DNA from 2 places in the Arthrobacter senegalensis genome. Region 1 is predicted to be linked to the other one. Evidence: riboswitches for the same ligand, from Rfam matches in the RefSeq annotation. Region 1 holds a riboswitch; the other holds the start of a gene.

Region 1 (15,318 bases):
CATCACAGCATCTCGTGTTCCTTGGAAACCCGGGCACGGGCAAGACCACCGTGGCGCGACTCCTGGCCGAGATGTACCGCGCGGTCGGTCTACTGCAGAAAGGCCATCTGGTCGAGGTCGACCGTTCGGGCCTGGTGGGGCAGTACGTCGGCGCGACCGCCATCAAGACGGACCGGGTGATCCGGCGTGCGCTGGACGGCGTCCTGTTCATCGATGAGGCCTACGCGCTGGCCCCGGAGGACGGCCGGGCGGACTTCGGCCCCGAGGCGATCGAGGTCCTGCTCAAGCGGATGGAGGACTACCGCCACCGCCTCGTCGTGATTGTGGCCGGGTACCCGCAGCTGATGGAGTCCTTCCTGCTCTCGAACCCCGGACTGCGCTCCCGATTCGCCCGCGAGATCACGTTCCCCGACTACTCCATCGACGAACTCCAGACGATCTTCCACCAGATGCTTGCCCAACACGAGTACATGCTGGAGCCGGGTGCGGACCAGATGCTGCGCCGCATTTTCACCGGGCTCCACGCGGGCGAGGACTCGGGCAACGCACGGTTTGCCCGCACGCTGTTCGAGCAGGCGCTCAACCGCCAGGCGCTGCGGCTGTCGCTGGACGAGGACCGAAGTCTCGATGCGCTCGATCGTGAGGCCGTCATGACGCTCACCGAGGACGACATCGTCGAGGCCGCGCTGGCCTTGGGCGAGGAGCCGGAGCCGGAACCAACGCCGGAACCGGAGCAGTCACGCTGGCGGCGCTGGCTTGCCTAACAGGCAAACAGCGGTTGCGATCCGAACAACCGGCTGCCGGAGCATTACCAAAGGGAGACGGAAGGCCCGCGACGTTGCGGGCCTTCCGTACATATAACTTCTTCCCATGGCTGCCGAGGCGTCCTTGCCTCGGGACTGCGCTGGTGGCCGGGCAGCTATCCTGCCGGGTGCGCCCGCGGGCCTGTGCAGCCGTTGACCCACCTCGCCTGGGTGTCAGCCGCCGAGGAGCGGGGCGATCGACTTGACCAACTGCTGGATACCGAGAACGCCGAACAGCAGGGCACAGATGCCCAGCGCGATGTTGGTATGCAGGCGGTTGGCCCACGCCTTGGGCACGCGGTTGCCGTTGAGCAGGCCCAACAGCGTCAGGGCAAGGAACGGCATGAACAGCGAGCCAAGGACGCCGTAGGCCAGGATCAGCGCGATCGGCTTGCCCATGATAAACAGCAGCATGGGCGGGAAGGTCAGCCAGAGCACATAGAACTTGAAGTACTTGCCCCCAATGCGGGTGTCCGGATGGCCGGAGGGCTTCTTGCGCATGTGGCCCCAGAAGTCGGCAAACATCAGGGACACACCGTTCCAGACGCCGATGATGGAGGAGAACGACGCCGCCCAGAAGCCGATCAGGAAGGTGGTGCCGACGACCTCGCCGTAGCGATCGTTGAGGACGTTGCCCAGATCCAGCAGGCCTTCATCGCTCCCGCTGATGGAGACTCCGGCCGAGCGGACGACCTCCGCGCCGACGATCAGCATGGCAATGACGAAGATGCCGGTCATGACGTAGGCCATGGAGTTATCGATGCGCATGACACGCATCCACTTGGGGGTGTACCAGCCCTTTTCACGCAGCCAGTAGCCGTAGGCTGCCAGCGTGATGGTGCCGCCGACGCCGCCGGCGAGGGCCAGGGTGGACAGGAGGCCGCCTTCGGCCGGGATCGAGGGGATCAGCCCCTTGAGCATTTCGGGGATGTTGGGAACGGCAATGATGGCCAGGCCCACGACGGTGACGAACATGATACCGACCAGCACTGCGGTGATTTTCTCGAAGGTGGCGTACTTGCCGAACCAGATCATGACGAAGCCGGCCAGGCTATTCAGGATGGCCCACGCCCATAGCGGGAGCACCGGGAACATGGCGGCCAACGGCAGCGCTGCCGCGGAGGTGGCGGTGGCGCCGTAGACGAAGCCCCAAATGATGATGTACGGGCCGAAGTACCACGTGGTCCAGCGGCCGAGCGTCAGCCAGCCTTCGAAGATGGTCTTGCCGGTAGCCAGGGTGTAGCGTCCGGCGCCTTCGACCAGGACGATCTTCATGACGACACCGACGATGACGGCCCAGAAGAGCTGGTAACCGAATTGGGTGCCGGCCACCAGGGTGGCGACCATGTCCCCTGCCCCCACGCCGGTGGCCGCTACGACGAGCCCGGGCCGACAATTTTCCATTTGGCGGGCTTGCCGCCGTCGTCGTCAATCCGGTCGGCGTGGTTCACCGCTCCGGTTGGCGCGTTGTACTCAGACATTTGGATTTCCTGTTCTTGGAAGAATTGGTGCAATCGACGTGAGGCTTGTTCCGTCAGGGCAGCCTCTGGTTCTTTCCCCTTTCTCGATCGGGCTCGCAGCGGGCAGGTGTCAGGACGCCTGGGGTTTCAGCCGCCGGCAGAAAAGAGCCATCAGGAGAACCAGGGCGGTGGGAACGGCGAGGGCCGTGAGGCCGGCAAAGGGTACGACGGCCGCACCGACGATGGCACCGCCCAGCATGCTTCCAACGGCTGCCAGCTGGCGTGCCGAAACACGCCGTTTGCGCCAGGTTCGGCCCGCTCCGGCCTCGGCGAAGAATTGCGAGAGGGTGGAGGTGACGACCACGGTGTTGATCTCGGGGACCGCCAGAAGTCTCGCGGCGAGGCTCTGGCAACCCATGGCCACCCCGATGAGGGCGGTGATGACCAGTCCCAAAGATCCGCTCCCATTCATGAAAGCGAGGGCGGTGCTCACGGCCAGAAGCACCCCGGTGGTGAGGAACAGCATCCGTGGGGCCGGGGATCCCCGCTTTTTTGCCTCCAGCAGCCTGTTGCACAAGCCCGCCACCATGCATCCGACGCAGAACGCGAGGAGGGCGACCAGCGGGTGGATCAATTCGGCCCAGTCCCCGCTCAGCCCGATCCCCACCAAAATCAGGTTTCCGGTCATGTTGGCACCGAAAATGCGGTCCAGTCCGAGGTAGGTCAGGGCATCCAGGAAGCCCGTGCCGAACGAGAGCACCGTCAAGAGGAGCGGATCGGGAAGCAGCCAGCCGCGCCGGGCACTCTTTGCCGGGCGCCTTTCCGTCAGCGTCATCCGAGCGGTCCGTAGCGTCCGGATCCGTCCGATCGGGGATCGCTGGCCGCGACCGGGGCGCCGGCGGAATCCACCGTGACCAGCTGCATGTGCCCCAGCCCGTCGGTGAAGTCCGGCTCCATGCGGGTTCGGCCGAGACTATCCGCCAAGTGCCTCCGCGTCCCGGCATCCACGGACTGCTCAATGACAGCCACATCGGCACCCTGGTCGTCCTGCACGATCATCCAGCGCGGGCCCAGCAGCGCAGACGCCGGCGATTCGCCCGCCCACTGCCTCAGCAACACCTGGGCGTGGATCTGCGGCTGGGCTTTGCCACCCATGGTCGACTGGATATAGCGGATGCGTTCGTGCTCATCGGTCACCATGACCGGCATCAGCGTGTGCGGCGGCATGGCTCCGCCCCGGAAGGCGTTCGGCTGCGTGTCGTTCAGCGAGAACATAGAGCCCCGGCACTGCAGGATGACGCCGGTAGCCGGATCCATCAGGTACGAGCCGAAGGCCGAGTACAGGCTCTGGATCCAGGACACGCTCAACCCCGTGCTGTCCACGCACGAAATTCCGACCGTGTCTCCGTCGGCCCGGGCCGAGGCGAGTGCGGGAGTTCCGGATGACGGCAGGTCCTCCAGGCCGTAATCGCGGTAGAAGTACGGTTCGGAGTCTTCGCTGAGGACGTTGTCCCGGAGGTGGTTGCAGATCCGGGCATTGACCTGCATGGCCTCGACGACATCCGGCGAGGTCACCGCGTGGCCCGTGGCCGCGGCCAGGTTCTCCAGCAGCCGGATCAGTGCGAAGCCCTGGGTGGGCGGCGGGCTGGTGTACACGGTGTGGCTTTCGCCGCGGTGTGACAGCGGCGCGGCGGTGACCGGGACGACCGATGCGAAGTCGTCGGCACTGAATTCGGCGCGGTGGCCCTGCATGAACGAGAGCAGTGACTCGCCCGTCGTGCCCCGGTAGAACTCCTGAAACCCCTCCGAACCCATGCGGCGCAGCGTTTCCGCCAGTGCCGGGTTCGACACGCGCTTGCCCGGCTCAAACGAGGAGCCAAACAACGCGGAGACCAGGTCGGCACTTATTCCGCCGGCAGCTGCTGCTTTGACCGCTGCCATCGTCACCGACCGGGACAGCTGATAGCCGCCGGCGAGTTCCGCCGCCTTTTCGAGAAGGGTCGAGGGCGCCAGCCGTCCGTACCGCTCATGCAGGTGCTGCCAGCCGGCGGGGGCTCCGGGAACCGTGAGGGTCGCCGGTCCCCGGGCAGGCATCTTCTCGCCAAACCGATCCCTCATGTCCGCCAGGCGGCCGGCACCGGGGGCACGGCCTACGGCAAGCACGCACTCAGGCTCTGCATCGGGTTCCTTCACCAGCGCCACCAGATCGCCGCCGATGGAACAGTTGTGCGGGTAGACGACGGACAGGACGGCGGCCGCGGCGATGGCGGCGTCGACCGCGCTTCCGCCTGACTGAAGAACGGCCCACCCGGCCTCCGTGGCCAGATGGTGCGGCGTTGAGATTGCTGCTTGATTCATTGCTGGGGCTTCCTCTGCTAGTTCACAGAACCGGTAGGGTGGTTGGACCACTTTGGGTAGCATAGTGAGGTGAGTCACTAAACCACAAGGTGTGGGGCCGCGAAATACACTTTCAATTGCCGGAACTTGTGCGGTCAGGGGGAAACCCGCTAACCGGTACCCATAGAGAGGACGAATATGCGCAGCCTGAGGCAGGAGCCCTTATTGGTATTCAGCGATCGCGTAGACGTTCTCGCCGAGGCAATTCGGACCCGGATTGAGGACGGCACCCTGAGCCCCGGAGCTAAACTTCCGAGCGAACGGGAAATCGCCGAGAATTACCGCTTGTCCAGGAATACGGTGCGGGAGGCCCTGCGCGAGCTCGAGGCTGTCGGCCTGCTGTATCGCCGCCCCGGCAGCGGAACCTACGTAGCCGACGAACCGCTTTTGGCCTTCGGCTCCTCGTCGCTGGCCGGCAGCGCCGGTGCCGGTGACCCGATGAATCACGTCATGGATCTCCGCCTTGTCATCGAACCGGGGATCGCCAAGCGGGCGGCCATCAGGGCGCGTGGCCAGGTGTCCAAATTGCGGTCGATCCTCGATGCGGCCACCAAAGAGGCGGGCCGCACGCAGCCCTCGAACGCGGAATTAAGAAAACTCGATCTGGACTTCCATGCGGAACTGGCCCGGCTGTCCCTGAACCCGCTGCTGACCGAATTGTTGGCGATGTCCAATGACCTGATGGCCCCCTCGCGTGCCGACGAATTCCTGACGCTGGAACGCGTCCGGAGCTCTGTGATGTGGCACGGCCGCATTTTTGAGGCTGTCTTGGCGCGCGACGGCGACGGGGCCTTCGATGCCATGGAGGAGCACCTGATCGACATTAAGGGCCACACCGAAAAGGGACAGTGAATACGGGGGCGCAATACCGGCGCCCGCGGGGCTTAGCCGGACCGGGCGCGCCTAGCATTCGACGACGTTGACGGCCAGGCCTCCCATCGCGGTTTCCTTGTACTTGGAGCTCATGTCCTTGCCGGTTTCGCGCATCGTGATGATGACTTCGTCCAGCGAGACGCGGTGCGTGCCGTCGCCCCAGAGCGCCATCTTGGCTGCGTTCACGGCTTTGGCGGCGCCGATGGCGTTGCGTTCGATGCAGGGGATCTGCACCAGGCCGCCGATCGGGTCGCAGGTCAGCCCCAGGTTGTGCTCCATGGCGATCTCGGCGGCATTTTCCACCTGCGCTGGACTGCCGCCCATCACCTCGGCCAGTCCCGCTGCGGCCATGGAGGACGCGGAGCCCACCTCGCCCTGGCAGCCGACCTCGGCGCCGGAGATGGAGGCCTGCTCCTTGTAGAGGACCCCGACGGCGGCGGCCGCCAGTAGGAACTTCACGATGACGTCTTCCTTGTCCGCCTGCGTCGCCTTGTCCATGCCCGGCGCGTAGTGCGTGGCGTAGAACATGACCGCGGGGATGATGCCGGCCGCTCCGTTGGTCGGTGCGGTGACGACGCGGCCGCCCGAGGCGTTCTCCTCGTTCACCGCAAGGGCCACCAGGTTGACCCATTCCTGCCAGTATTTGTGGTCCCGGTCCTTGTCCTCCTTGCGCAGCCGCTCATGCCAGGCGGGGGCCCGACGGCGGACGTTCAGCCCGCCGGGCAGGACACCTTCGCGCCTGATGGCGGAGTCCTTGCAGTCCTCCATCACCTGCCAGATGTGGATCAGGCCGGCACGAATCTCCGCCTCGGAGCGCGACGCCTTCTCGTTGAGCATCATGATGTCGCTGATGCCCAGGCCGGTGTTGCGGCAGTGTTCCAGCAGTTCCGCCGCCGTCCGGAAGGGGTAGGGGAGGGGCTCCTGGGCGGCATCCGGCTCCCGGGCCGCCGCACCTTCCTCGCCGTCGCGGACCACGAAGCCGCCGCCCACGGAAAAGAACGTCGCCTCGTGAAGGACGGCGCCGGCGTCGTCGGTCACCTGGAATTTCATCCCGTTGGTGTGCCGGGGCAGCACGGTGAGCGGATGCTGCACCATGTCCTCGACCCGGTAGTCGAGGGCCCGTCCGGCCGAGCCCTCGACCCGCGCGCACAACTGCAGCTCGCCGGCCGAGGCCATCTCTGCCAGCCGGGATTCAACGTCGTCCGGGAGGATCTGCTCGGGCTGGAAACCTTCCAGCCCGAGCATCACCGCCGTGAACGTGCCGTGGCCGCGGCCGGTGGCCGCGAGGGATCCGTAGAGGTCCACCCGCAGCCCGGCGACCCGGTCCAGCACACCGGTTGACACCAGTTCCCCGGCGAAGACGGCGGCTGCCCGCATCGGGCCGACGGTGTGCGAACTGGAGGGACCGATGCCCACGGTAAAGAGGTCGAAGACGCCTACGGCCATGATGGCTCCTCAGTGCCCTTCGGTGGGCGTGGAAACCTGTGCCAGGTCAGGGTAGAGCGGATGCGCCTGGGCCAGTGCCTCCACCCGGGTCTTCAGGCCGGACAGGTCAGCGGCCGGCCCGGCAATGAGGGCCTCGGCGATGATGTCCGCGACCTCGCGGAACGCCGCGTCGCCGAAGCCGCGGGTGGCCAGCGCCGGCGTGCCGATGCGCAGGCCGGAGGTGACCATGGGCGGCCGCGGGTCGAACGGCACCGCGTTGCGGTTGACCGTGATGTCGATGGTCGCCAGCAGGTCCTCGCCCTGCTGGCCGTCCAGCTCGGAATTGCGGAGGTCAACCAGGACCAGGTGCACGTCGGTGCCGCCGGTCAGCACCGTGATGCCCTTCTCCGCGACGTCCTGCTGCGACAGCCGCTCGGCCAGGATCCGTGCGCCCGCCAGCGTGCGCTGCTGGCGGTCGGCGAATTCCTCGGAGGCGGCAACCTTGAACGCCACGGCCTTGCCCGCGATGACATGTTCGAGCGGCCCGCCCTGCTGGCCGGGGAACACCGCGGAATTGATCTTCTTGGCGATGTCCGCCTCGTTGGTCAGAATGATGCCGCCGCGCGGGCCCGCCAGCGTCTTGTGCGTGGTGGACGTGACCACGTGCGCGTGCGGCACCGGGCTGGCGTGCAGGCCGGCGGCCACCAGGCCGGCGATGTGCGCCATGTCCACCATCAGGTACGCCCCGACGGCGTCGGCGATCCGCCGGAATTCCGCGAAGTCGAGCTCGCGCGGGTAGGCGGACCAGCCGGCGATGATTAGCTGCGGCTGGTGCTCGTGCGCCAGCCGCTCCACCTCCGCCATGTCGACCCGGTGGTCCTCCTCGGAGACGCCGTAGGCGGCCACGTTGTAGAGCCTGCCGGAGAAGTTGATCTTCATGCCGTGGGTCAGGTGCCCGCCGTGGGCCAGGTTCAGGCCCAGGATCGTGTCGCCGGGCTTGATCATGGCGTGCATCACCGAGGCGTTCGCCTGCGCACCGGAGTGCGGCTGGACGTTGGCGAAACCGGCGCCGAACAGCTCCTTGACCCGGTCGATGGCCAGCTGCTCGATCACGTCAACGTGCTCGCAGCCGCCGTAGTACCGGCGCCCCGGGTAACCCTCGGCGTACTTGTTGGTCAGCACCGAGCCCTGCGCCTGCATGACGGCGACGGGGGTGTGGTTCTCCGAGGCGATCATCTCCAGCCCGGACTGCTGGCGGCGCAGCTCGTTGTCGATCTGGGCGGCGATTTCCGGATCGAGGACACCCAGGTCCACGTTCAGGCTGGTGCTGGCGACCGCCGCCATGGCCGCGCTCACGCTACTTCACCACCGTTGGCGGAGGCGTACTCCTCCGCGGAGAGCAGGGGGCCTTCCTCCGACACCTGGACGGTGAACAGCCAGCCGGCACCGTAGGGGTCATCGTTGATCACGGCGGGATCGGCCACGGCGTCGCCGTTGACTTCGATGACCTCGCCGGTCACCGGAGAGTAGAGGTCCGAAACGGATTTGGTGGACTCGATTTCACCGCAGGTCTCGCCGGCCGTCACGACGGTACCGACCTCGGGGAGATCCACGTACACGATGTCGCCCAGCGCCTCGGTTGCCACGGCAGAAACGCCGATCCTGGACGGGCCGGAACCGTCGGCGGCCACCCACTCGTGCTCCGCGGAGTATCGTAGTTCGGCGTTGACTTTGCTCACTGTGATGCCTTTCTTAACACGCTTTTGTTGAGGAGAGGAGAGGAGGCCGCCTCGGTCCCTGCCATGCACCCGTTTTTGTTTGCCGTGACGCTTCGTGCGCGGAAGCACGTGCGGACGGCGATCATGGCTTCGATGAAGCGGTCGATGGCCGCCAGATCTCCGGACTCCTCGGCTCGAGGATCAGGGCGCCGGGCACAGCGGGAACGACGGGGCGGGGATCAAGGTGGGGCCAGGGCCGGCAACCAAGTATTTGAATGTCTGCGAAGGACGCGCCGCTGCAGACAGGAAGTCATGAGGAACTCCAAGATCGGGCCGGCCCGAGGGCTCGGCTGGGATTGGGGTTCCTCCCCGCTCTGTATTTGACCTGAGAGATTCCGCGGAGTGTGTTCCGCTTGCACCGTCGGTGAGCCAGGCTGCTGCCTGACTGCTTTCCAGAGTTGCCTAGCCGCGGCGGTACATGGGCCTGAGAGATTCCTGGGGAGGATTTGCTCCTACGGCGCCTGCCCGGATGGTGTGCGGAGAGGACTCTCCCGCCACGGTTCGAAAGGCATTCAGTTGTGGGTGATTCGCCTCACACCCTACACACAGTGCCCGTGGGATCCCAAATTGCGGCGCCAGAGATTAGGCCCTGTCGCCGATCCAGGGTTGTGCCGGCCGCCAATTCGAGGTCGCGTCCCGCCGGCCGTTACTCTCCGGTCCCGGCGGCCGCCACTCTCCGATCTCACGGGCCGCCGCTCTCCGATGGTCCTGCCGGCAGCCACTCCCGTCCCGGCACATCCAGGGTCGCGTGCGCCGCTGCGCGTCCTGGAGAACGCCGATGCCTACACAATGAATGGATTCATCAGTATGCTTTGCGTTGATGTCCTCGAGAGGAAGGCTGATGACCAAGGCGCCGGTACCGCCGGGCCGTTGACAAGAATCGACAGGTTTCGCCAACGGGTTGGAACGAATGGCGCTCTGCGCCGGAGACGGAGATTTTGATGAGCAACGACATGGGACGCACGCCGCTATCGCCGGAGGAGCTCGAATCGCAGTCCGGGACCGCGCTGCCGGACAAGGAAGTCGCGTCCATCCTGGATCTCAATGCCGATCTCGACCTGGCCATCGATGCGGCCGCGCCGATCGACCTGGCCGTAGCGGCGAACGCCAACGTCGCGGCCCCCATCGATGCCGCCGCCTCGGCCAACCTCCTCTCGGCCGGCTCCACGGCGCAGGCCCTGTCCGACCAGGGAGTCATCATCAACCAGGGCATCACCGCCGACGCGACCGCCGAGTCCACCCAGGACAGCACCATCGACCAGGGCAATGACACCGTGGAGGACGCCGGGGCAACGGCCGGTTCCGCTGCCGGGACGGGCGCCGCCGTCGGCGATTCCGGGCTTGCCCAGGAGGCCACCGGGCAGGAGGCAACTGCCCCTGCGCTGCTGCCGGATGGCACCCTGCCGGACGGGACTTTGCCGGACGGGACCCTTCCCGATGGCACCCTGCCCGACACCGGATCCACTGAAGGCCTTGGGTCGACCCTCGACGGGAACCTGCTCAACGTCAACGTCAATCTGGCCGCGGACGCCGATATTGCCGCCCCGATCAACGGCGCCGTGGCCGCCAACGCCAACGTTGCCGCGCCGATCGACGCCGCGGTGGCCGCGAATATCGGCTCGATCGACAGCAACGCCGTCGCGGTGGCGCAGCAGGACGCCATCATCAACCAGCAGATCGACGGCAGCGCCGAGGCCAGCGCCGGCCAGCAGTCCGATCTCGAACAATAGTCCCTGAATGAGCATCAGTCCGAGCCGGCCGCCGGCCACGAGCGACCCGCTGCCCGGCGGCCGGCCGGCTGCCCCTTCGGTTGACGTCCCGGCCCTGGCCGAGGGCGTGCAGTTCCTCGGACCGGCACGGGGATCCGGCTACCGGGAGCCGCCCGCGCTGGTCCGGCGCGCGGACGGGCAGACGCTCCAGCTCACCCCGCTCCTGTATGCGGTCCTGGAGGGCGTCGACGGCGTCCGGGGCCTCGACCAGATAGCCGAACACGCCGGCGAGACGTCCGGCCGGCTGATCACTGCCGGAAACGTGCAGACCCTGATCGAAAAGCAGCTGCTGCCGCTGGGCCTGCTGCGGCTCGCGGACGGCTCGCAGCCCGACGTCAAAAAGGCCAGCCCGCTGCTGGGCATGCGCTTCCGCTACACGGTCACGGATCCCGCGCTGACCCGGAAGCTGACCGCTCCATTCGCCGTCCTGTTCCATCCGCTGATCGCCCTGCCCGTGACCTTGGCCTTCTTGGCGGCGTGCTGGTGGGTGCTCATGGTCAAGGGCCTCGGCTCGGCAACGCACCAAGCCTTCGCCAACCCCGGGCTGCTGCTCCTGGTGTTCGCCATCACCATCCTCTCGGCCGGCTTCCACGAGTTCGGCCATGCCGCCGGCGCGCGCCGCGGCGGCGCAACCCCGGGAGCCATGGGCGTGGGCCTGTACCTGATTTGGCCCGCTTTCTACACCGATGTCACCGATTCCTACCGGTTGGGGCGCGGCGGCCGGCTCCGCACGGATCTGGGCGGCCTGTACTTTAACGCCATCGTTGTGGTGGGCACGATAGGCGTCTGGTGGCTCACCGGCTTCGACGCGTTGCTGCTGGTGGTGGTGACCCAGATACTGCAGATGGTGCGCCAACTGCTGCCCCTGGTCCGCTTCGACGGGTATCACATTCTCGCCGACGCAACCGGGGTTCCCGACCTGTTCCAACGGATCAAGCCCACCCTGCTGGGGCTGCTGCCTTGGCGGTGGTCCGATCCCGAACCCAAGCTGCTCAAGCCCTGGGCCCGGGCCGTCGTGACCGCCTGGGTCCTGGTCACGGTTCCGCTGCTCCTGTTTTGCCTGGCCATGATGGTGGTCTCGCTTCCCCGGATTTTGGGGACGGCCTGGGCCAGCATCGTGGATCAACAAAGGCTGCTGGCCGCTGCCGGTTCCGACGGCGACGTCGCCGGCATGGCCGTGCGCGTCCTGGCGATTACCGCCGTCGCGCTTCCCGTTCTCGGGATTGCCTACATCCTGCTGCGGATGGCCCGCCAGCTTGGCGCGGCGGCCTGGGCGAAAACCCGTGGCCGGCCCCTCCGCCGGGTGACCGCCATGGCCGCCGCCGCGGCCGTTCTCGCCGGCCTGGCCTGTGCCTGGTGGCCCGACGACGGCGCCTACCGTCCGGTGCAGCCCTACGAACGCGGAACCCTGTTCGATGCGGCGGCTTCCTTCGCCCCGATGTCACCGGCGGGGCTGGCCGACGGCGGCGCAGGGCAAACGGTGGCGGCGTGGCCCTCCGGCAGCGATCTGCCCACGGCGGAGAAGCCCCAACTGGCGATGGTCCTCGTTCCCCGCGACCTGCAGGCCGGGCACCAGGAGACCGCTACGGCGGACACCGGTGAGGATTTACAGCACGACGGCGGTTCCGGCACCACCGGTACCGACGCCGGCGCCGGAACACCGCCGGCCTGGGTCTTCCCGTTCGACCGACCGCTGGCCCCCGGGGAGGACGGAAACCAGGCCCTGGCCGTCAACGTTGAGGACGGGTCCGTGGTTTACGACGTCGCCTTCGCCCTGGTCTGGGCCGAAGACGGGCCGGTAGACGCCACGAACGAGGCCTACGCCTTCGCTTCCTGCCGGGGCTGCACCGCCGTCGCCGTCGGCTTCCAGGTTGTCCTGATCCTCGGCCAGGCCGACGTCGTCGTCCCCCAAAACCTCTCGGCGGCGGCCAACTACAACTGCGTCGAGTGCCTCACCTACGCGCTCGCCAGCCAGTTGGTCCTTACCCTGGACGGCCCGCTCAGCGACGCCGGCATGGAGAAACTGGGAACCCTGTGGGAGGAGATTGCGGCCTACGGCCGGTCGCTCGAAGACGTCCCCCTGGACGAAATCCAGGCCCGGCTGAACGACTACAAGATGCGCATCCTCGGCATCATCGAACAGGACGCCGCCATCGGTGACGGCAGCGCCGGCGCAGGCACCGGCACCGGCACGGACACCGACGCGGAGTCCAACACCCAGCCGACCTCGGACCCGGGCTCGCAGCCGGAGGCAACACCTCCGGCGGACACCGGCAGCGTCCAGCCGCCGGCCCCGGCAGAGACACCCGCCGGAGAACCCGACCCCGGTACGGCGATGACGTCCCCGACACCGATGCCCACCGGCACGCCCGAGCCCGAACCAGCGCCCGCCCAGGAGCCTGCCCCCGCCGAGGAACCCGCCCCGGCGCCGAGCGGGTGATGCCCGGCAGCTGCCGGGCATCACGTGGCGAGCGGCTACGGCCGGGGCCCCGCAGCGCTTGGCTACCGGCGGCGCCCCGCTGCGCCTGGGTAACTCCGGGGCAGCAGGGTCACCGGGTGGCGCCGGCGGGTTCGTCCTCGAGGTCCTCCGGTGATTGGAGGTCCATCTCGAGCAGCGGCACCATCGTGGACTTGGTGATGAGGCGGTGGGCCAGCCACAGGGCGATGAAGACCGGCAGCCCGATGTAGGAGGAAAGCACCTCCATGCCCCGTCCGGCCAGCACGGCCTCGTAGTTCTGTCCGGCGATCACCAGGACCAGCATGGCGAAGGCCAGCAGCGGGCCGACGGGGAACAGGGAGGCCTTGTACGGCAGGTCGCTGACCTTGTTGCCCTGGGCCAGAAAGCCGCGCCTGAAGCGGTAGTGGGAGATGGCGATTCCCGCCCACACGATAAAACCGCACAGGCCTGACATATTCAGCAGCCAGGAGTAGGCCGCGCCCTGGCCGACGATCGCGGAGAGGAACCCGAAGAGTCCCACGGCCGCGGTGGCCAGGAGCGCCGGAATCGGCACGCCGCGCGCATTAGTACGTCGGAAGATTTTCAGGGCCTTGCCGTCATGGGCCATGGCGTAAAGCATGCGCGTGGAGGCATATAGGCCGGAGTTGCCCGCCGAGAGGATGGCGGTCAGGATCACCGCGTTCATCAGAGCCGCCGCGAAGGCAATCCCGGCGCGCGAGAAGACGAGCGTGAACGGGGACACTGCGACATCGGCCTCGCCGGAGGCCAGCAGACTCGGATCGGTGAACGGGATCAGGCAGCCGATGATGAAGATGGCGCCAATGTAGAAGAGCATGATGCGCCAGAAGACGGTGCGGATGGCCTTCGGCACTTCGCGGCGCGGGTTCTTGGCTTCGCCCGCGGCCACGCCCACCAGTTCGGTGCCCTGGAAGGAGAACCCGGCAATCATGAAGACCGAGATGATCGAGACCCAACCACCGTGGAACACATCATCGCGGTTCTCCCAGTTGCTCAGGCCCGGGGAGTTGTCCCCAAGGATGCCGACGATCATCAACACACCGGCGATCAGGAAGAGCACCACCGCGGCGACCTTGATCAGGGAGAGCCAGAACTCCGACTCCCCGAAAGACTTGGCGGAGAGGGCGTTGAGCCCGGTCAAGACAAGCAGGAAAATCCCGGCCCACACCCAGCCCGGGACTCCCGGGAACCAGAAGTCCATGATGATTCCGGCGGCGACCAGCTCGGCGGCCACCGTGATGGCCCAGTTGAACCAGTAGTTCCAGCCGATCGCGAACCCGAAGGACGGCGAGACAAAACGGGTCGCAAAGGTCTGGAAGGAACCGGCCACCGGAATCTTGGCCGACATTTCGCCCAGCGACTGCATCAGCAGGAACACCATCAGTCCGACCAACGCATAGGCGGCCAAGGCTCCGCCGGGACCCGCCTGGGAAATCGTGCCGCCCGAGGCCACGAACAGCCCCGTGCCGATCGCACCGCCGATGGCGATCATCTGCAGGTGCCGGCTGCTCAGCCCGCGCTTGAGTTCGTTTCCGGCCTTGCCGGAGATGCGGCCCGCCCCTGCCCCTGGCAAGGATCCGCGTCGTGTTTCTGCAGCGGGTGTGGGCGCGACATCACTGTCGTCTGTATGCGTGGGGGAGCTGAGTCCCATTGTGCCTCCGGAAGGTAGCAGCGGTGGTTCAGCTTTCCGGGCGGGCCCGCCGGAAAGGACGGTGATCAAGCTAACACGCGCAGAAAATGAGTCATCAAGCAGGGCGGATGTTGCTGACAAGAACTTCAAAATCTTACGAGTAGCGGCGTCCCCGCACGAAAAGCAGCAGAGTTGCTAACCCAGCCGCGCTTTTGGGTAGATGTCTCTTGGGCATCTGGTACGGGGCCGTGCTGGGGTGCCCGGTGGCTGACATGCAGGTTCAGCGGTGTCCCTGGAAGGCCTGCCATGTCAGCTCGGCCAGGGCGGCCTGGCCGGCCGGGCCGGGGTGGAAGTAGTCCAGGGTGCTGATCTCGTCGGCGGAGAACTTGTAGGCGTACACGGCGCCCCGGTCCCAGTGACAGTTCCCGTACCGTGCACACGTCTCCGCGAGGATCTCATTGAAGGCCCGCTCGCGGGCAACCACTTCCTGCCGCTGGTCCTCGGTGACCGCTGCGCCGAGCATGGACGGGCAGGTTCCGGCGGCCGCCCAGACGCGACTGGCCTCCTGATCGGTGCGCAGAACGGACCACAGGCGATGAAGGTCGGGAATGCTGCTGACGTAAATGCGGGCCTGCGGCAGCCCGCGGTGCAGCGCCTCGAGGGCAGCCGCGACGTGCCTGGCGAAATCGGCGGTGGACGTCATCGCT
Region 2 (15,318 bases), on a different contig from region 1:
ATCAGCTGGCCATGGCCGATCGGCTGCCGCCCCTGGGAGCCCTCGAGGGGTCGATCCTGATTGTTGAAACCAGTGAGGAGTTGCCTCCGGCAGCGTGGGTCAAGAGATGGGTCCGGGCATTGGGGAACGGGGCGTCCTCTCGGCGGTGGAAGGAGTGCTCGTCGCCCGGCCTCCGGTGAGCAGTCACGGTACCGTCCCGCCAGCGGAGGAGCGTGCCCGGCTCCGCGCCGCGCAACGCGATGCAGTCCTCGCCGAGATAAAGCGCTACAACGACCCGGCCGTCGTCTGCATCGGAGTCCCGTTCGGCCATACCCGTCCGCAATGGATCGTGCCCTACGGAGGGACAATGCGGCTCAATGGCCGGGATCGAACCATCACGGCCGATTACAGTTGACCGCTGAGGCAGGCGGTCCGGGCGACGGATGCGCGGCTGCGTGAGCGTCCCCGCGCCTGCGGGCAGGCACGCATTCCTCGCCGTGGCCCCGGCCGGTAAGCTGGCGCCACAGTCGACCGGCGGGAGGCGCCATGAAGTTCAACGACCTGCTCGCAGATGCCTACGGCAGGATCCAGGAGCGCGTCCACTCCGTGCTGGACGGGCTGGACGCCGGACAACTGGCCGCCCGGCCCGGCGGTGACAGCAACTCGATTGCCTGGCTTATCTGGCATCTGACGCGCATCCAGGACGACCATATTGCCGATGTCGCCGGCACGGACCAGTACTGGCTGACCGGCTGGGCGGAGCGGTTCGACCTGCCGCTGCCCCGGAAGGACCATGGCTACGGCCACACGTCGCAGCAGGTGGCGGCCGTCCGGGTCGAATCGGCCGACCTGCTGCGCGGCTACTACGACGACGTCCATGCCGGCACCCTGGAGTATCTGGCCGGACTGAGCGAGGATGACCTGGACCGGATCGTGGACACCCGGTGGGACCCGCACGTCAGCCTGGGGGTGCGGCTGGTCAGCGTCCTGGACGACTGCCTGGAGCACGTCGGACAGGCCGCCTACGTGAAGGGCATGCTCTCGCGCACCGATGCCTAGCGGCGGCCACGCGGGTTCCGGCGCCCCCGCGGCGGCCGCAAGCCGCGCCGTCGGGCGTCGCCGCCTTGTTGCGCGCCAGCCGCTGGACTACCATTCAAGGAGTCAGTACAACTGCATACAGCCTTCGACATGCGGCGGGAGAGTCCTGCTGGGTACCAGTCAGCAGGCGCCGTAGGAGCAATACCTCCCCAGGAATCTCTCAGGCCCCTGTACCGCCGCGAAGAGGCAACTCTGGAAAGCAGCCGGACCGTTCAGGACCGGCTCACCGACGGTGCAAGCAGGAGGCGGCCCCTTGGGCCACAGCCTGCGGAATCTCTCAGGTTCAGTCACAGAGTGGGGAGGAACCCTTCACTACCGGCATGGTCAGCCCAGCCGGGGATAACTGGAGTTCCTCACATGACGGCTAAGTCCACCAGCGCTACCCGGCCCGGCAGCGCCTCCTTCACCGACCGACACATCGGTCCGCGCCGGAACGACGCGGAAACCATGCTCAAGCAGTTGGGCTACGGCAGCATCGACGAGCTGGTGGACGCGGCCGTGCCCGCCGACATCCGCCAGCAGGAACCGCTGGCGCTGCCCGCCGCCCGCAGCGAGTCCCAGGTCCTGGGGGACCTGCGCGCCCTCGCCGCGAAGAACGTGACGGCCGTGCAGATGATCGGCCAGGGCTACTACGACACCATCACGCCGCCGGTGATCCGCCGCAACGTGGTGGAAGACCCGGCCTGGTACACCGCCTACACCCCGTACCAGCCGGAAATTTCGCAGGGCCGGCTGGAGGCGCTGCTGAACTTCCAGACCATGGTCCAGGACCTCACCGCGCTGCCGATCGCCAACGCCTCCCTGCTGGACGAAGCCACCGCAGTGGCCGAAGCCGTGCTGTTGATGCGCCGGTCCAACAAGTCCAAGTCCGCCGGCAAGACCGTGCTGGACGCGGACCTGCTGCCGCAGACCATCGCCGTCGTCAAGGGCCGGGCCGAGGCGCTGGACTTTGACGTAGAGGTTGCCGACCTCTCCGCCGGCCTGCCGGACGGCGACATCTCGGGCATCGTGCTGCAGCAGCCGGGAGCCTCCGGCCGGGTGTTTGACCAGGCTCCGGTCATCGCGCAGGCCAAGGAGCGCGGCGCCTTGGTCACCGTGGCCGCCGACCTGCTGGCGCTGACCCTGATCACGCCGCCGGGCGAGCAGGGCGCGGACATCGCCGTCGGCAACACCCAGCGTTTTGGCGTGCCGCTCTTCTTCGGCGGCCCGCACGCCGCCTACATGGCCGTCCGCAAGGGGCTGGAGCGTTCCTTGCCCGGCCGCCTGGTGGGGGTCTCGAAGGACGACGCCGGCCGCCCCGCCTACCGCCTGGCGCTGCAGACCCGCGAGCAGCACATCCGCCGCGAGAAGGCCACCTCCAACATCTGCACCGCGCAGGCACTGCTGGCCGTCGTGGCCAGCATGTACGCCGTCTACCACGGCCCCGAGGGCCTGAAGGCGATCGCGCAGCACGCCAATGAGGCCGCCCGCACGCTGGCAGGCGTGCTCACCGGCGCCGGGTATGCGCTGGCGGCAGACCGGTTCTTCGACACCCTCACGGTGAAGGCTCCGGGCAAGGCCGCCGAGATCGCCGCCGCCGCCGAGGCCAAGGGCGTGAACCTGCGCCGCATCGACGCCGACCACGTCGGCATTTCCGCCGATGAAACGACGACGGCGGAGCACCTCGCCCTGGTCGCGGAGGCCTTCGGCGTGGAGGACGCCGCCGGCAAGACCGCCGAAACGGCCGGGAACGCCGGCTTCGAGCTGCCGGAGGAGCTGCTGCGCAGCTCCTCCTACCTGGACCATCCGGTGTTCCACAGCCATCGCTCCGAGACCCAGATGCTGCGCTACCTGCGCCGGCTGTCTGACCGAGACCTGGCCCTGGACCGGACCATGATCCCGCTGGGCTCGTGCACCATGAAGCTGAATGCGACGGCGGAAATGGAGGCGATGACCTGGCCGGAATTCGCGTCCATCCACCCGTTCGCCCCGGCCAGCCAGACCGCCGGCTGGCGCGAGCTGATCACCGATCTGGAGGAACGACTCGCGGCGATCACCGGCTACGCCGGCGTCTCCATCCAGCCCAACGCCGGTTCGCAGGGCGAATACGCCGGCCTGCTCGCCATCCGCCGCTACCACTTGGCCAACGGCGACGACCAGCGCGACGTCTGCCTGATCCCCGCCTCCGCGCACGGCACCAACGCCGCCTCGGCCGTGCTGGCCGGCATGAAGGTTGTCGTGGTCGCCACGGCACCGGACGGCACCATCGACCACGCCGACCTGCGCGCGAAGATCGACCAGAACGCCGACTCGCTTTCGGCCATCATGATCACCTATCCGTCAACGCACGGCGTGTACGACGCCGACGTGCGCGACGTCTGCGAGGCGGTCCATGCCGCCGGCGGGCAGGTGTACATCGACGGGGCCAACCTCAACGCGCTGGTAGGACTCGCGCAGCCGGGCAAGTTCGGCGGCGACGTCTCCCACCTGAACCTGCACAAGACCTTCTGCATCCCGCACGGGGGCGGCGGCCCCGGCGTCGGGCCGGTAGCGGTGGCCGAACACCTGGTGCCGTTCCTGCCGGGCAACGCCGCGCTGGCCGAACACGAAGGCAAGGGCGTGCCCGTCTCGGCCAGCGAGTACGGCTCGGCCGGCGTGCTGCCGATCTCCTGGGCCTACGTGGCCATGATGGGGGCCGAGGGCCTGACCGAGGCAACGAAGAGCGCCCTGCTGGCCGCGAACTACGTCGCCGCCCGGCTGAACGAGCACTTCCCGGTGCTCTACACCGGCAACGACGGGCTGGTCGCGCACGAGTGCATCCTGGACCTGCGCGAACTCACCGCCAAGTCGGGGGTGACCGCCGAGGACGTGGCCAAGCGCCTGATCGACTACGGCTTCCACGCGCCCACCCTGTCCTTCCCCGTGGCCGGCACCCTGATGGTGGAGCCGACCGAGTCCGAGGACCTGACGGAGATTGAGCGGTTTATCGACGCGATGATCGCGATCAAGGGCGAAATCGACCAGGTGATCGCCGGCGACTTCCCGCTCGACGCCAGCCCGCTGCGCCTGGCCCCGCACACCGCCGCCGCCGTGGTCAGCTCCGACTGGGACCGGCCGTACACCCGGGAGCAGGCCGCCTTCCCGGTACCGGGCCTGCAAGTGGACAAATACTTCGCCCCGGTGGGACGGATCGACGGCGCCGGCGGCGACCGCAACCTGATCTGCAGCTGCCCGCCGCCCGAAGCCTTCGAGAACTAGAGAGGTCAGCACCGCATGACTACCGAGACCACCACCATGCCCCGCCACACCGCGCTCTACGAGGAACACGAGCGGCTGGGTGCCTCCTTCACCGACTTCGGCGGCTGGATGATGCCGCTGAAGTACAGCAGCGAACTGGCCGAGCACCGCGCCGTGCGCAACAGCGCCGGCCTGTTCGACCTCTCCCACATGGGCGAAGTCTGGGTCACCGGCCCGGAGGCCGGGAAGTTCCTGGACTACGCACTCGTCGGCAAGCTCTCCGCCGTCACCGAGGGCCGGGCCAAGTATTCGCTGATCTGCAACGCCGACGGCGGCATCATCGATGACCTGATCATCTACCGGCGTCCCGCCGACCAGCACGGGGACCGTTACCTGGTGGTGCCCAATGCCGGCAACGCCCCGACGGTTGCCGCGGAACTCGCCGCACGGGTCGAAGGTTTCGACGCCACGGTGGAGGACGCCACGGCCGAGACCTCGCTGGTGGCAGTGCAGGGACCGAAGTCCGTGGAAATCCTGCTCCAGCTGGTGCCCGCCAACCAGCATGGCACGGTGCGGGACATGAAGTACTACGCCGCCGACGAGGTGGACTTCACGGTGTCCGGGGCGCCGCTGAAGCTGCTGCTGGCCCGGACCGGGTACACCGGCGAGGACGGCTTCGAGATCTACGTCCCGAATACCAACGCGGCCGCGCTCTGGAACGCCCTGCTGGAAGCCGGGCGGGGCGCCGACCTGCTGCCGGCCGGGCTGGCCTGCCGCGACTCGCTTCGGCTGGAGGCGGGCATGCCGCTGTACGGCAACGAGCTCACCCTCGAGACCAGCCCGTTCGACGCCGGCCTGGGCGGCGTGGTGGCGCTGAAGAAGGACGGCGACTTCGTGGGCCGCGGCGCCCTCGAGGCGCAGAAGGAGAAGGGCTCGGCCCGCAAGCTCGTGGGACTCAAGGGGCTTGGCCGGCGCGCCGGCCGCTCCCACTACCCGGTGCTGAAAGACGGCCGGACCATCGGCGAGGTCACCTCCGGCCAGCCCAGCCCCACCCTCGGCTATCCGGTGGCTCTGGCCTACGTGGACGCCGAGTATGCCGAACCCGGGACCAGGGTGGACATCGACCTGCGCGGCAAGCCCGAACCGTTCGAGGTTGTAGGGCTGCCGTTCTACCGGCGGGAGAAGTAGTCCTCACCCGCTTTCAGGGTGCCGCCGTCCCCGCGGCCGCGGGGACGGCGCCGCCGCACCTCTCCACTCAAACAGGAAAGGGATGACATGGCCGTAGGCGTTTTCGACCTTTTCTCCGTAGGCATCGGTCCCTCCAGCTCGCACACGGTCGGCCCGATGCGGGCCGCCTCCGCGTTCGTGCGGGAGGTGGCCGACGCCGGCCTGCTCGACAGGGTTAACGGGCTGCGCGTGGACCTGTACGGCTCCCTCGCCGCCACCGGTCGCGGGCACGGGACGTTCACCGCCGTGCTGCTGGGGCTGGAGGGCTTCGAACCGGAGCACATCCTGCCCGACCAGGTGGAGGAGCGGCTGGCAGACATCGCCGCGTCCGGCCGGCTGCGGCTGGGGGCGGAACTGCCCGGCGCCGCCGCCCGGCCCCTGGACTACGGGGTGCAGGACATGGTGCTGCACCCGCTGACCGTGCTGCCCCGGCACACCAACGGCATGAGGTTCCAGGTGCTGGAATCGAGCGACGACGGCGAGGCACGGATTCTGCACGAAGCCACCTTCTTCTCCGTGGGCGGCGGCTTCATTGTCCGCGGCGGCGAGGAGGAAGCCGCCCGGGAGGAGTTGGAGTCCTCCAAACAGCAGCTGCCCTATCCGTTCCGCACGGCGGCGGGGCTGCTGGAGCACTGCCGCAGCACCGGCCTGGCCATCAGCGACATCATGATGCTCAACGAGGAGGCCTCCCGCCCGCGGGAAGAGATCGAGGCCGGACTCGTGCACATTTACAACGTGATGGAGGAGTGCAAGGACTCGGCCATCCGCCGCGAGGGCGAGCTGCCCGGCGGACTCAACGTCCGCCGTCGGGCCCCCGCCTGGCATGAGCGGCTGCGCAAGGAAGACCCGGACCGGGACCACAAGTACTGGCAGGAATGGGTCAACCTGGTGGCGCTGGCGGTGAACGAGGAGAACGCCTCGGGCGGGCGGGTGGTCACCGCGCCCACCAACGGGGCCGCCGGCATCATCCCCGCCGTGCTGTTCTACGCCACGCACTACGCACCCGGCATGGAACAGGCCAGCCGCGAGGACAAGGAGCAGGTGGTCGTGAAGTTCCTGTTGACCGCCGGTGCCATCGGGGTCCTTTACAAGGAGCAGGCTTCCATCTCCGGCGCCGAGGTCGGCTGCCAGGGCGAAGTCGGCTCAGCCTCGTCGATGGCTGCCGCGGGACTGGCCGAAATCCTCGGCGGAACTCCGGCCCAGGTGGAAAACGCGGCCGAAATCGCGATGGAGCACAACCTGGGGCTCACCTGCGATCCGATCGGCGGGCTGGTGCAGATCCCGTGCATCGAACGGAACGCCATCGGTGCCGCCAAGGCCGTGAACGCGGCCAAGATGGCGCTGATGGGGGACGGCACGCACCGGGTGTCGCTGGACGAGGTCATCATCACGATGCGCGAGACCGGCCGCGACATGAGCGACAAGTACAAGGAAACCGCCACCGGCGGCCTCGCCGTCAACGTCGTGGAGTGCTAGGAGGCCACGTCCTCCAGGTCCTGTCCTGACGGGCGCACGGCCGGCGGGCCCGCGGGACGCCGCGGGGGCATCGGCGGCCGGCGCGGGACGACCGGCTTTCGGGCACCGAGCAGGTCGGCGGACGGGCGTTCGGCGGGCTGCGGCCGGGTAGGTGCGGGCTGCGGCGCACGCGGTGTCCCCGGCCGGTGGCCCGCGACGCCGCGCCACTGTCCGGCACCGGCGCGCAGCCGCCCCGTACCGGACTTGGCGGCAGCGCCAATCCTGCGCGAAGCGGGAGCAATCTTGCCGCCCAACTCCTTGGCACGACCCGCGGCCTCCGCCCATGGCAGGGCGGAGATCGCCGGGCCGGCGGCGCGTGCCGCGGCCGAAAGCCGTTCGGCAGCCCGGCGCCGGCCACCCGCCTCGGGCCGGTTGAGCACCATCAGGATGGCCGCGAGCAAGGCGACCGGGATGGAGACCAACACGGCAACGGCGCCGGCATACATGGCCAGGAAAACCTTGGCGGGGGAATCAAACAGGCCGGTCACGAAGGCCGCGGCTCCCAGCAGCAGCCAGAGCCAGAAAACCATGACGCCGCAGAGCGTGGCGCGGGCCCGGCGGTAGGTGCGGAGCGACCGCCCGCGCACGGTGTGCTTAGCCGCCTCCACGCTTCCTACTCCCCAACGACAGCCCCACGAATAGGGGCACCTGAGCACATTGTAGGCAGCCGCGTGCGCCCGGCGCGCAGGGCACGCCGGGGGAGCGGGCCGGCGAATGCGGCCCTGCCGGAAGCGGGGCCCGACCGAGGGTTCAGCTGCGTCTGGGGCGGTGCTAGTCTGGCCGCAGGCCGGCCCCGCACCTGCCGGCGAAGGATGCACCAGGACCACCGAATCACTGTCGACAAACAGGGAGGAAACCTGGACCATGACCAATTCAGCGACGCCCCACATACTCATCCTGGGCGGCGGCTACGTCGGCCTCTATACTGCCTGGGGAATCCGCAAGCGGCTGGGACCGTCGTCGGCACGGATCACGGTGGTTGAGCCCAACTCCTACATGACGTACCAGCCGCTGCTGCCGGAGGTGGGCGGCGGAGAAATCGAACCGCGGATCGTCACGGTCAACCTCCGCAGCGCGCTGAAGAAGGTGGACATCGTCCGCGGCAAGCTGGTTTCACTGGACGTCCAGGCGAAGAACGCCCGGCTGCTCGAGCTCGGCGGCGACCAATTTTCGGTGGCCTACGACCATGTGGTCTTCGCCGTCGGTGCGGTCACCAGGACCTTCCCCACGCCTGGGCTGGAGCAGCACGGCATCGGGTTCAAGACCGTGGAAGAGGCCGTTTACTGCCGTGACAAGGTGCTCGACAACGTGGCCCTGGCCGCCGGCACGAGCGACCCGGAGGAACGGGCCAGGGCACTCACGTTCGTGGTGGTCGGCGGAGGGTATACCGGCGTCGAGGCCCTGACCGAGTTGAGCGACCTGTCCAAGCTCGCCGTGGACGCGCATCCGGAGCTGGACCGTTCGCAGTTGCGCTGGGTGCTGGTCGAGGCGCTGGACCGGGTTGCCCCCGAGGTCGGACCGCTTCTCTCGGAGTGGACCCTGGGCCAGTTGCGCCAGCGCGGCATCGATGTGCGGCTGAACACCACCATGCCGTCCTGCGAGGATTCGGTGGCCGAGCTCAGTACCGGCGAGCGCATTCCGGCCGGTCTCATCATCTGGACGGCCGGCATGAAGCCCAATCCCGTGCTGGACGACACAAACGTGCCGCGCGGCCCGAAGGGACACGTGAACGCCAACGCCCGGCTGCAGGTCATCGACGATGCCGGCCAGGTAGTGCAAGGCGCATGGGCCGCCGGCGACTGTGCCCAGGTACCCGATCTGGAAGCGGAGAAGCAGCCGGCCTACTGCCCGCCGAACGCCCAGCATGCGGTCCGCCAGGCCAAGCTGCTCGCCCAAAACGTGGTCAACGCCGTGCAAGGCCGGCCGCCGGCCGAGTACCGGCACAAATCGCTGGGCACGGTCGCGACCTACGGCGTCGGCCGGGGCGCCGCGAAGATCTTCGGCTACGAGCTAAAGGGCAAGCCCGCCTGGTACGCCGCCATGGGCTACCACGCCTTGGCGCTGCCCACCTGGATCCATAAGTGGCGCCTGCTGGCAGGCTGGAGCCCGCTGGTGTTCGGCGGCCGGGACATCACATCGATGGGCGCGACCCAGCACCCGCGCCGCGCCTTCGTGGAGGCACACGCCGGCACGCAGAAGGGCCGGACGTAGGCTTCCGGGCAAGCAGGCGGGCCGGCAGGCCGCAGGAAGGGCCCGGGCAAGAGCAAGGTGTCGGACAGGCCGCAGGCAGGGCGCTGGCCCGGGCTGCCGGCTGAGTTGGTGCCGGGTCGCCGCCGGTGGCTCCGCGGCTGCCCGCCGGCTGTGCGGAAGCCCCCTCCATGCCCGCGCCCTCCCGCGTCCGCCCTGGCACCACGAGGGCGGCCGAGTCCAGCCGGCGCCGCCAAACGTGAGCCAACTCTCCATTGTTACGGCGGGAGACCCTTCTGCTGCGAAGCCTGCCGCCGGAAGTTCGGCGCGGGGAGTAGCCTGCTGGACGGAGCCCCACCCGGGCAGCGAGGAGAGCAGTATGTCCAAACACCCCAGTGGCGCACTGCTTTTCGTCCTGACCTGCGCCATGGGCGTCGGCCCGCTGCTGAACTACGGCCTGAGCACCGTCAGCCCGCTGGTCATTGACGACCTGGGCATCAGCGAGGGCCAATTCGGCCTGCTGGCCACGGCCATTTTCGCCAGCGCCGCGGTCTCCAGCATGTGGCTGGGCAAACTCAGCGACCGGATTTCCAGCCGCGCCCAGCTGATCCTGATCTTCGCCGGCACGGCGGTGGCCCTGGTGGTCGCCGCACTGTCCCACCACTACCTGGTCCTGGTGATTGCCGCGCTGCTGGCCGGCCCCGCGCAGGCCATTTCCAACCCGACCACGAACCGGATCATCATGACCCAGGTTCCGGCACCCAAGCGCCCGGGCTGGATCGGGGTCAAGCAGTCCGGCGTCCAGGGCAGCCAGCTGTTCTCGGGCTTGTTCTTCCCCGTCGCCGCGCTCTGGGCCGGCTGGCAAGGCGCCACCGCCCTGGCGGCCGTCGTCGCCGTCGGGCTGCTGCTCTACGGCCTCCGCCACCTCCCGGAACGGGGCACCGAAACGACGGCGGCGAAGGGGCCTCCCGCCCACGCGGCGCCGTCCGCCACACCGCCGGGCGATACCCCAGCCCCACCTGGCGCAAGCACCGCGGCGGCCCCGCCGGGACGCACGGGCCGCACGAAGCAAACCGAGGACGCCGGCGCGCCGGCCCGGTTCCCGCTCTCGGTGTGGCTGTTCGCCGGTTACGCACTGCTGTCCGGCCTGGGCATGCAGGCCACCAATGTCTACCTGCCGCTGTTCACCGTGCGGGAACTGGACTTCAGCCTTGTCATGGGCGGCGTGGCAGCCGGCGTCTCCGGCGTCGTCGGGGTGACCTCCCGGGTGCTGTGGGGGCGGCGCATGGCCAAGGGCGTGCGGGCCTCCACGCTGCTCATCCTGCTCGGCATCGGGGCGCTCGGCGGAGCGGGGGCCTTCCTGGCCGCGGGGTCGCTCGGAATCCCGGCGTTGCTCTGGGTGGGCGTCGTCCTGCACGGGGCCACCGTGCTGGGCACCAACGTGGTGGTGATCGCCGGGGTGATGCGCGTGGTTGCGGCCGAACGGGTCGGAGCAGCCTCCGGGATTGTCTCGATGGGGATGTATGCCGGGTTCGCCGCCGGTCCGCTGCTCATGGGCCTGTTGCTGGAGGCCACCGGCAGCTTCGATACCGGCTGGCTGCTGGTGGGCGCCGGTTACCTGCTGTGTTCGGTGCTGGCCGTCGCCCTCCGCACCTACGGCAACCGCGCCGGCGTCGTACGCTGACCTGCCTGGCCCGACCGGTCCGGGGCAGCCGACGGGTCGCCTCGGGTAGCTTGGTGAATGGTTAGATTTGTAATTGCAGGAAGGCACATGGTGAAAAAGCGCGCGCTCGGACGGTCGGGATTGCACGTCTCGGAACTGAGTTTTGGGGCCGGCGGGTACTGGGGCATGAAGGCTTTCCCCGAACGGCAGGCGGCGCATCTGATCGGCCAGGCGCTCGACGGCGGCATCACCGCCTTCGACACCGGCCCGAATTACAGCCGCGGCAACGCCGAAGAGCGGCTGGGCCGGCTCCTCAAGGGCCGCACCGAAAATCTGGTGATCTCCACAAAGGTCGGATCCCACTGGATCAACAACCGGAATGTGAAGGATTACTCGGCCCGGGCCATCGAAAGGAGCGTGCACGGCAGCCTGCGGCGGCTCCAGCTGGACCACCTGCCCCTGCTGCACTTCCATGGTTTCCCCCGTCCGGCCGGTCCCGCGATCGACACCGTGTTGAAGCTGAAGGAACAGGGGAAGGTCGGGGCGCTCGGCGTCTCCACAGGTCGCGGCGGGGCAGCGAAGGCGCTGAAGCTGGGCATTTTCGACGCCCTCATGCTGGAATACAACATCGTGGACCGGTCCCTGGCGCCGGTGATCTCCGAGGCGCAGGAAGCCGGAGTGGGCGTCAAGCTCAAGTCACCGCTGGCCCAGACCCTCTACTCGCGCGACATCTTCAAGATCACCGGCCCCAGCGACGTCTGGTACCTGTTGCGGGCGCTGAAGAACCACCGGCACAAGTTTGTGCAAGGCCGGAAGTACCGGTTCATCAACGACGTCGACGGCCTCTCCGGGAGCGAGATCGCACTGGCCTTCGTGCTCAGCCATCCAGGGGTCTCCAGTGCGGTGATCGGCACCGTGAAACCGGAACACCTGCGCTCCAACCTCAAGGCGCCGCAGGTCCGTTTGCCGGCGGAGCTGTTGGAACGCATTGAGCAGGCAGGCTCTACGGCCCGGGGATGAGGGTGCACGCCCCGGAGCCGAAGCGGCCGGAAGGAATCGCCGCTTTCGCCCCTGCACGGGCCGCCGGTGCAGGGCTTTGCTAAGGCAGGTACGCCGAGGCGGTCCACAGATGGAAGACGGCGTAGGCCCGCATCGGCGACCAGGGCCGGCCGAGCGCGCGGGCCTCGGCCGCGGTTTTCACTCCGAGGGCCCGCCGCAGCACCAGATCGCCGTCGGGATAGGCATCGCGGTCGTGCAGCGCCCGCATGGCGAGGTATTCGACCGTCCACGGGCCGATGCCGGGCAGCGCCAGCAGGCGGCGGCGGGTGTCTGCGTGGTCCGTATCCGGAGAGAGGTCCAGCCCGTCCGCGCAGGCTTCGGCCAGGACCTGGACGGTCCGGGCGCGGGCGCCGGTCAGGCCGACGGCTTCGCGGAGGGCGTCGGGGCCGGCGGCGGCCAGGGCCTCCGGAGTGGGGAAGAGCGCCAGGCCGGTGCCGGTCCGCGGGCCGAAGGCAGCGACCAGCCGGGCCGTGAAAGTGCGGGCCGCGGCGAGCGAGACCTGCTGGCCGATCACGGTGGAGACGGCACCTTCGAAGCCGTCCGGGTACCCAAGGATCCGCAGCCCGGGGCGGTCGGCGAGCAGGGGCCCGAGCACCGGGTCGGTGCCCAGCGCCGCCGCCACCCGCTCCGGTTCCAGGTCCAGGTCGAGCCAGCCGCGCACCGCCGTCGTAATCTCCCTCACGGCGGCGGGGGAGTCGCTGCCGAGGTCCAACTCGACGGCGTCGGGCGACAGGGTGGCCGTGACCGGCACCGGCCCGGTGCCGGTGTTGAACAGGCGGGTGCAGGTGCCCGCGGTCACGTCGACGGTTTCCATGCCGGGTACCGCATGGGCGGCCAGGGCAGCCAGCGCGGCCCGGGAGTCGAACGGCGGAAGCAGCGGCAGGCCGACCTGCATGGGTCAGCGGGCCTTGACCGCCAGGACCGGACAGTCGACGGTCAGCAGGATCTCCTGGGCGGTGCTGCCCATGATCAGCTTGCCCACCGGGGAGCGCCGGCGCAGGCCGATGACCAGCAGCGAGACCGAGAGCTCGTCAACCAGTTCCACGATCTCGTCCACGGCGTCCTTGCCGCGGACATACTGCTTGAACTCTGCCTGCAGGCCGGAATTGTACAGTTCCTGCTGCACCCAGGCCGCGTCGTGGGCGTCCGAGAACGACTCGTCCTTCTGCGCCCCGCCCGGACTGGCGTTGACGACCACCAGCTTCTCATTGTTCTGCGTGGCCATTTGAATGCCCTTGCTCAGGGCCGCACGGCCCTCGGGACGCGGGGCGTAGGCAACAAGAATCGTCAACGTGCTCTCCTTACCGGATAACTCCTGCGGTGCCGGCTCCCGGTCGAACATGCACGTCCGGTTCCCCGAGGCCAGCGGGTGCACATCATTGTGGCACGCATCCCACGGTGCGGCGGATGCGTGAAGTGATTGTGAAAGCCGGTGTCAGTTCCAGATGCCGGAGGAGCCGCGGCGGTGGCTGTCCACCAGGTGGGTGTCGATCATGCCGATGGCTTCCATCAGGGCGAACATGGTGGTGGGGCCGACGAAGGCAAAGCCGCGCTTGCGCAGGGCCTTGGACAGCGCGACGGACTCCGGCGATGTGGTGGGCACGTCCTGGATGTGCCGCGGCGCGGGCGTCTCCTTCGGCTGGAACGACCAGACGAAGTCGCTCAGGCCGCCTTCTGCGCGCAGGTCGATGGTGGCCTTCGCGTTGGTGACGGCGGCGCGGATTTTGGCCCGGTTCCGCACGATTCCGGCGTCCTGCATCAGCGCCTCGACATCGTCTTCGGTGAACGCGGCGACGGTATCCACGTGGAAATCATGGAACGCTTGCCGGAAGGCGGGACGTTTGCGCAGGATCGTGGCCCAGGAGAGCCCGGCCTGGAAGGCCTCCAACGTGATGCGCTCATAGACGCCTTGCTCGCCGCGGACGGGCATGCCCCATTCGGTGTCGTAGTACTCGCGCAGCAGCGGATCCGTGGCGGCCCACGTGGGCCGGGCCAGGCCGTCCTCGCAGAGGACTACGCCGGAAGCGGTTGTCTCCATGATTCGATTCTCTCCTACCGCGGCGCAGCCCGCAGGCCCGCCCCCACATGCTGTGGAAGACCGCGAACCCTTATGCCAGGCCGGTCACCCGCATGGTCAGATTCAGCCGGCCGCCGGTCAGCCCGCAGGCGGGATCGGCCGTGCCCGGGTAGATCCTGGGCACGCCGTGGTAGGCAAACCGGGCCGGTCCGCCGAAGACGAACAGGTCGCCGGAGCGCAACCGGACGTCCGTGTACGGCTTGGTCCGCGTTTCGGTGTTGCCGAAGCGGAACAAGCAGTCGTCGCCCACGCTGAGCGAAACCACCGGGAAGTCCGCCTGTTCGTCCTTGTCCTGGTGCATGCCCATCTTCGCTGTGTCGTCGTAGAAGTTGATCAGGGCCGTGTCCGGCTCGTAGCCTTGCGCCGCGGCCGGATCCCCCGATGCGTCGGCCAGCGCCCGACGGCCCCACTCGGCCAGCCAGTCCGGGAACTCCAGCACGCGCGCGCCGTTCACGTCGTCGGCGGTGCGGGTGTACTTGTACGGCGCCCAGTGCCAGCCCAGGCACAGCGTCCGCACGCTCATTTCGTGGCCGCCCGGCAGCTTGGCGGCGCGGTAGGGGACCGGTCCGCGGCCGAATTCCCGGCAGGCCCGGACCAGTTCCCGCTGCTGTTCCACGGTCAGCCAGCCGGGCACATGCACCGCGCCCGGCGCGATCTCGCGCGGGCCGGCCGGAGCGTCCTCGAACAGGGTGCTCACGCCGCTGCCTCCAGTCCCAGCAGGTAGGCCTTGGCCTCCGGCCCGCCGAGGTAGCCGCCGAAGGCGCCGTCCGAGCGCAGCACGCGGTGGCAGGGCACGACGACGGGCAGCGGGTTGGTGGCGCAGGCGCTGCCCACCGCGCGCACCGCCTTGGGATTTCCGACGGCGGCGGCCACCTGCGCGTAGCTTTCGGTCCGGCCGTAGGGGATCTCGGGCAAGTGCCTGAGCACTTCCGCCCGGAATCCCTTGGACAGCCGGCGGTCCAGCCGGAGGTCGAAGGAGCGCCGCCGGCCCGCGAAGTACTCGTCCAGTTGCCGGGCGGCGGCCTGAAGTCGGGCCGGAGCATGCAGGATCCGGGGGCTGACGCTGGCTGCCAGGCCGGCCAGCACGGCATCGTGGTTTTCGTCCTCGAAGGCCACGCGGACCAGTCCTTCCTCCGTGGCGGCCAGCAGCAGCTGCCCCAGCGGCGTGTCGGCGGTAGCGTAGGCCAGGTCGAGGGTGCCTTCGGCGGCGGCCTCATGTTCCAGCCTGGTGTGCAGCCGCTCCAGCAGCGCCGGATCCAGGCGGGTCAGCACGTCGAGCCCGGGTCCGGGCGCGGCG

Evidence for each region. Region 1 has a riboswitch for glycine ahead of gcvH (glycine cleavage system protein GcvH). Riboswitches for the same ligand answer to the same signal wherever they lie in the genome.
Region 2: another riboswitch for glycine. It lies ahead of gcvP (aminomethyl-transferring glycine dehydrogenase); the one in region 1 lies ahead of gcvH (glycine cleavage system protein GcvH).

The regions. Positions count from the first base shown of each region.
Region 1 covers NZ_JBNHGZ010000002.1:724,070-739,387, forward strand. Annotated here, with positions in the region: gene AC5RVG_RS08765 (AAA family ATPase) at 1-764, shown strand, start outside; partial or broken gene AC5RVG_RS08770 (Nramp family divalent metal transporter) at 978-2,284, opposite strand; gene AC5RVG_RS08775 (YoaK family protein) at 2,394-3,098, opposite strand; gene AC5RVG_RS08780 (gamma-glutamyltransferase) at 3,095-4,621, opposite strand; gene AC5RVG_RS08785 (FadR/GntR family transcriptional regulator) at 4,826-5,512, shown strand; gene AC5RVG_RS08790 (L-serine ammonia-lyase) at 5,564-6,979, opposite strand; gene glyA (serine hydroxymethyltransferase) at 6,989-8,302, opposite strand; gene gcvH (glycine cleavage system protein GcvH) at 8,311-8,697, opposite strand; glycine riboswitch at 9,139-9,240, opposite strand; gene AC5RVG_RS08805 (peptidoglycan-binding protein) at 9,678-10,466, shown strand; gene AC5RVG_RS08810 (hypothetical protein) at 10,474-12,945, shown strand; gene AC5RVG_RS08815 (amino acid permease) at 13,055-14,632, opposite strand; gene AC5RVG_RS08820 (SGNH/GDSL hydrolase family protein) at 14,892-15,318, opposite strand, start outside.
Region 2 covers NZ_JBNHGZ010000001.1:1,074,358-1,089,675, reverse strand. Annotated here, with positions in the region: partial or broken gene AC5RVG_RS05110 (S66 family peptidase) at 1-394, shown strand, start outside; gene AC5RVG_RS05105 (mycothiol transferase) at 526-1,038, shown strand; glycine riboswitch at 1,164-1,263, shown strand; gene gcvP (aminomethyl-transferring glycine dehydrogenase) at 1,435-4,314, shown strand; gene gcvT (glycine cleavage system aminomethyltransferase GcvT) at 4,330-5,481, shown strand; gene AC5RVG_RS05090 (L-serine ammonia-lyase) at 5,569-6,996, shown strand; gene AC5RVG_RS05085 (hypothetical protein) at 6,993-7,643, opposite strand; gene AC5RVG_RS05080 (NAD(P)/FAD-dependent oxidoreductase) at 7,900-9,246, shown strand; gene AC5RVG_RS05075 (MFS transporter) at 9,602-10,906, shown strand; gene AC5RVG_RS05070 (aldo/keto reductase) at 10,994-11,905, shown strand; gene AC5RVG_RS05065 (DNA-3-methyladenine glycosylase family protein) at 11,985-12,839, opposite strand; gene AC5RVG_RS05060 (universal stress protein) at 12,843-13,235, opposite strand; gene AC5RVG_RS05055 (DNA-3-methyladenine glycosylase I) at 13,380-13,982, opposite strand; gene AC5RVG_RS05050 (alpha-ketoglutarate-dependent dioxygenase AlkB family protein) at 14,053-14,718, opposite strand; gene AC5RVG_RS05045 (methylated-DNA--[protein]-cysteine S-methyltransferase) at 14,715-15,318, opposite strand, start outside.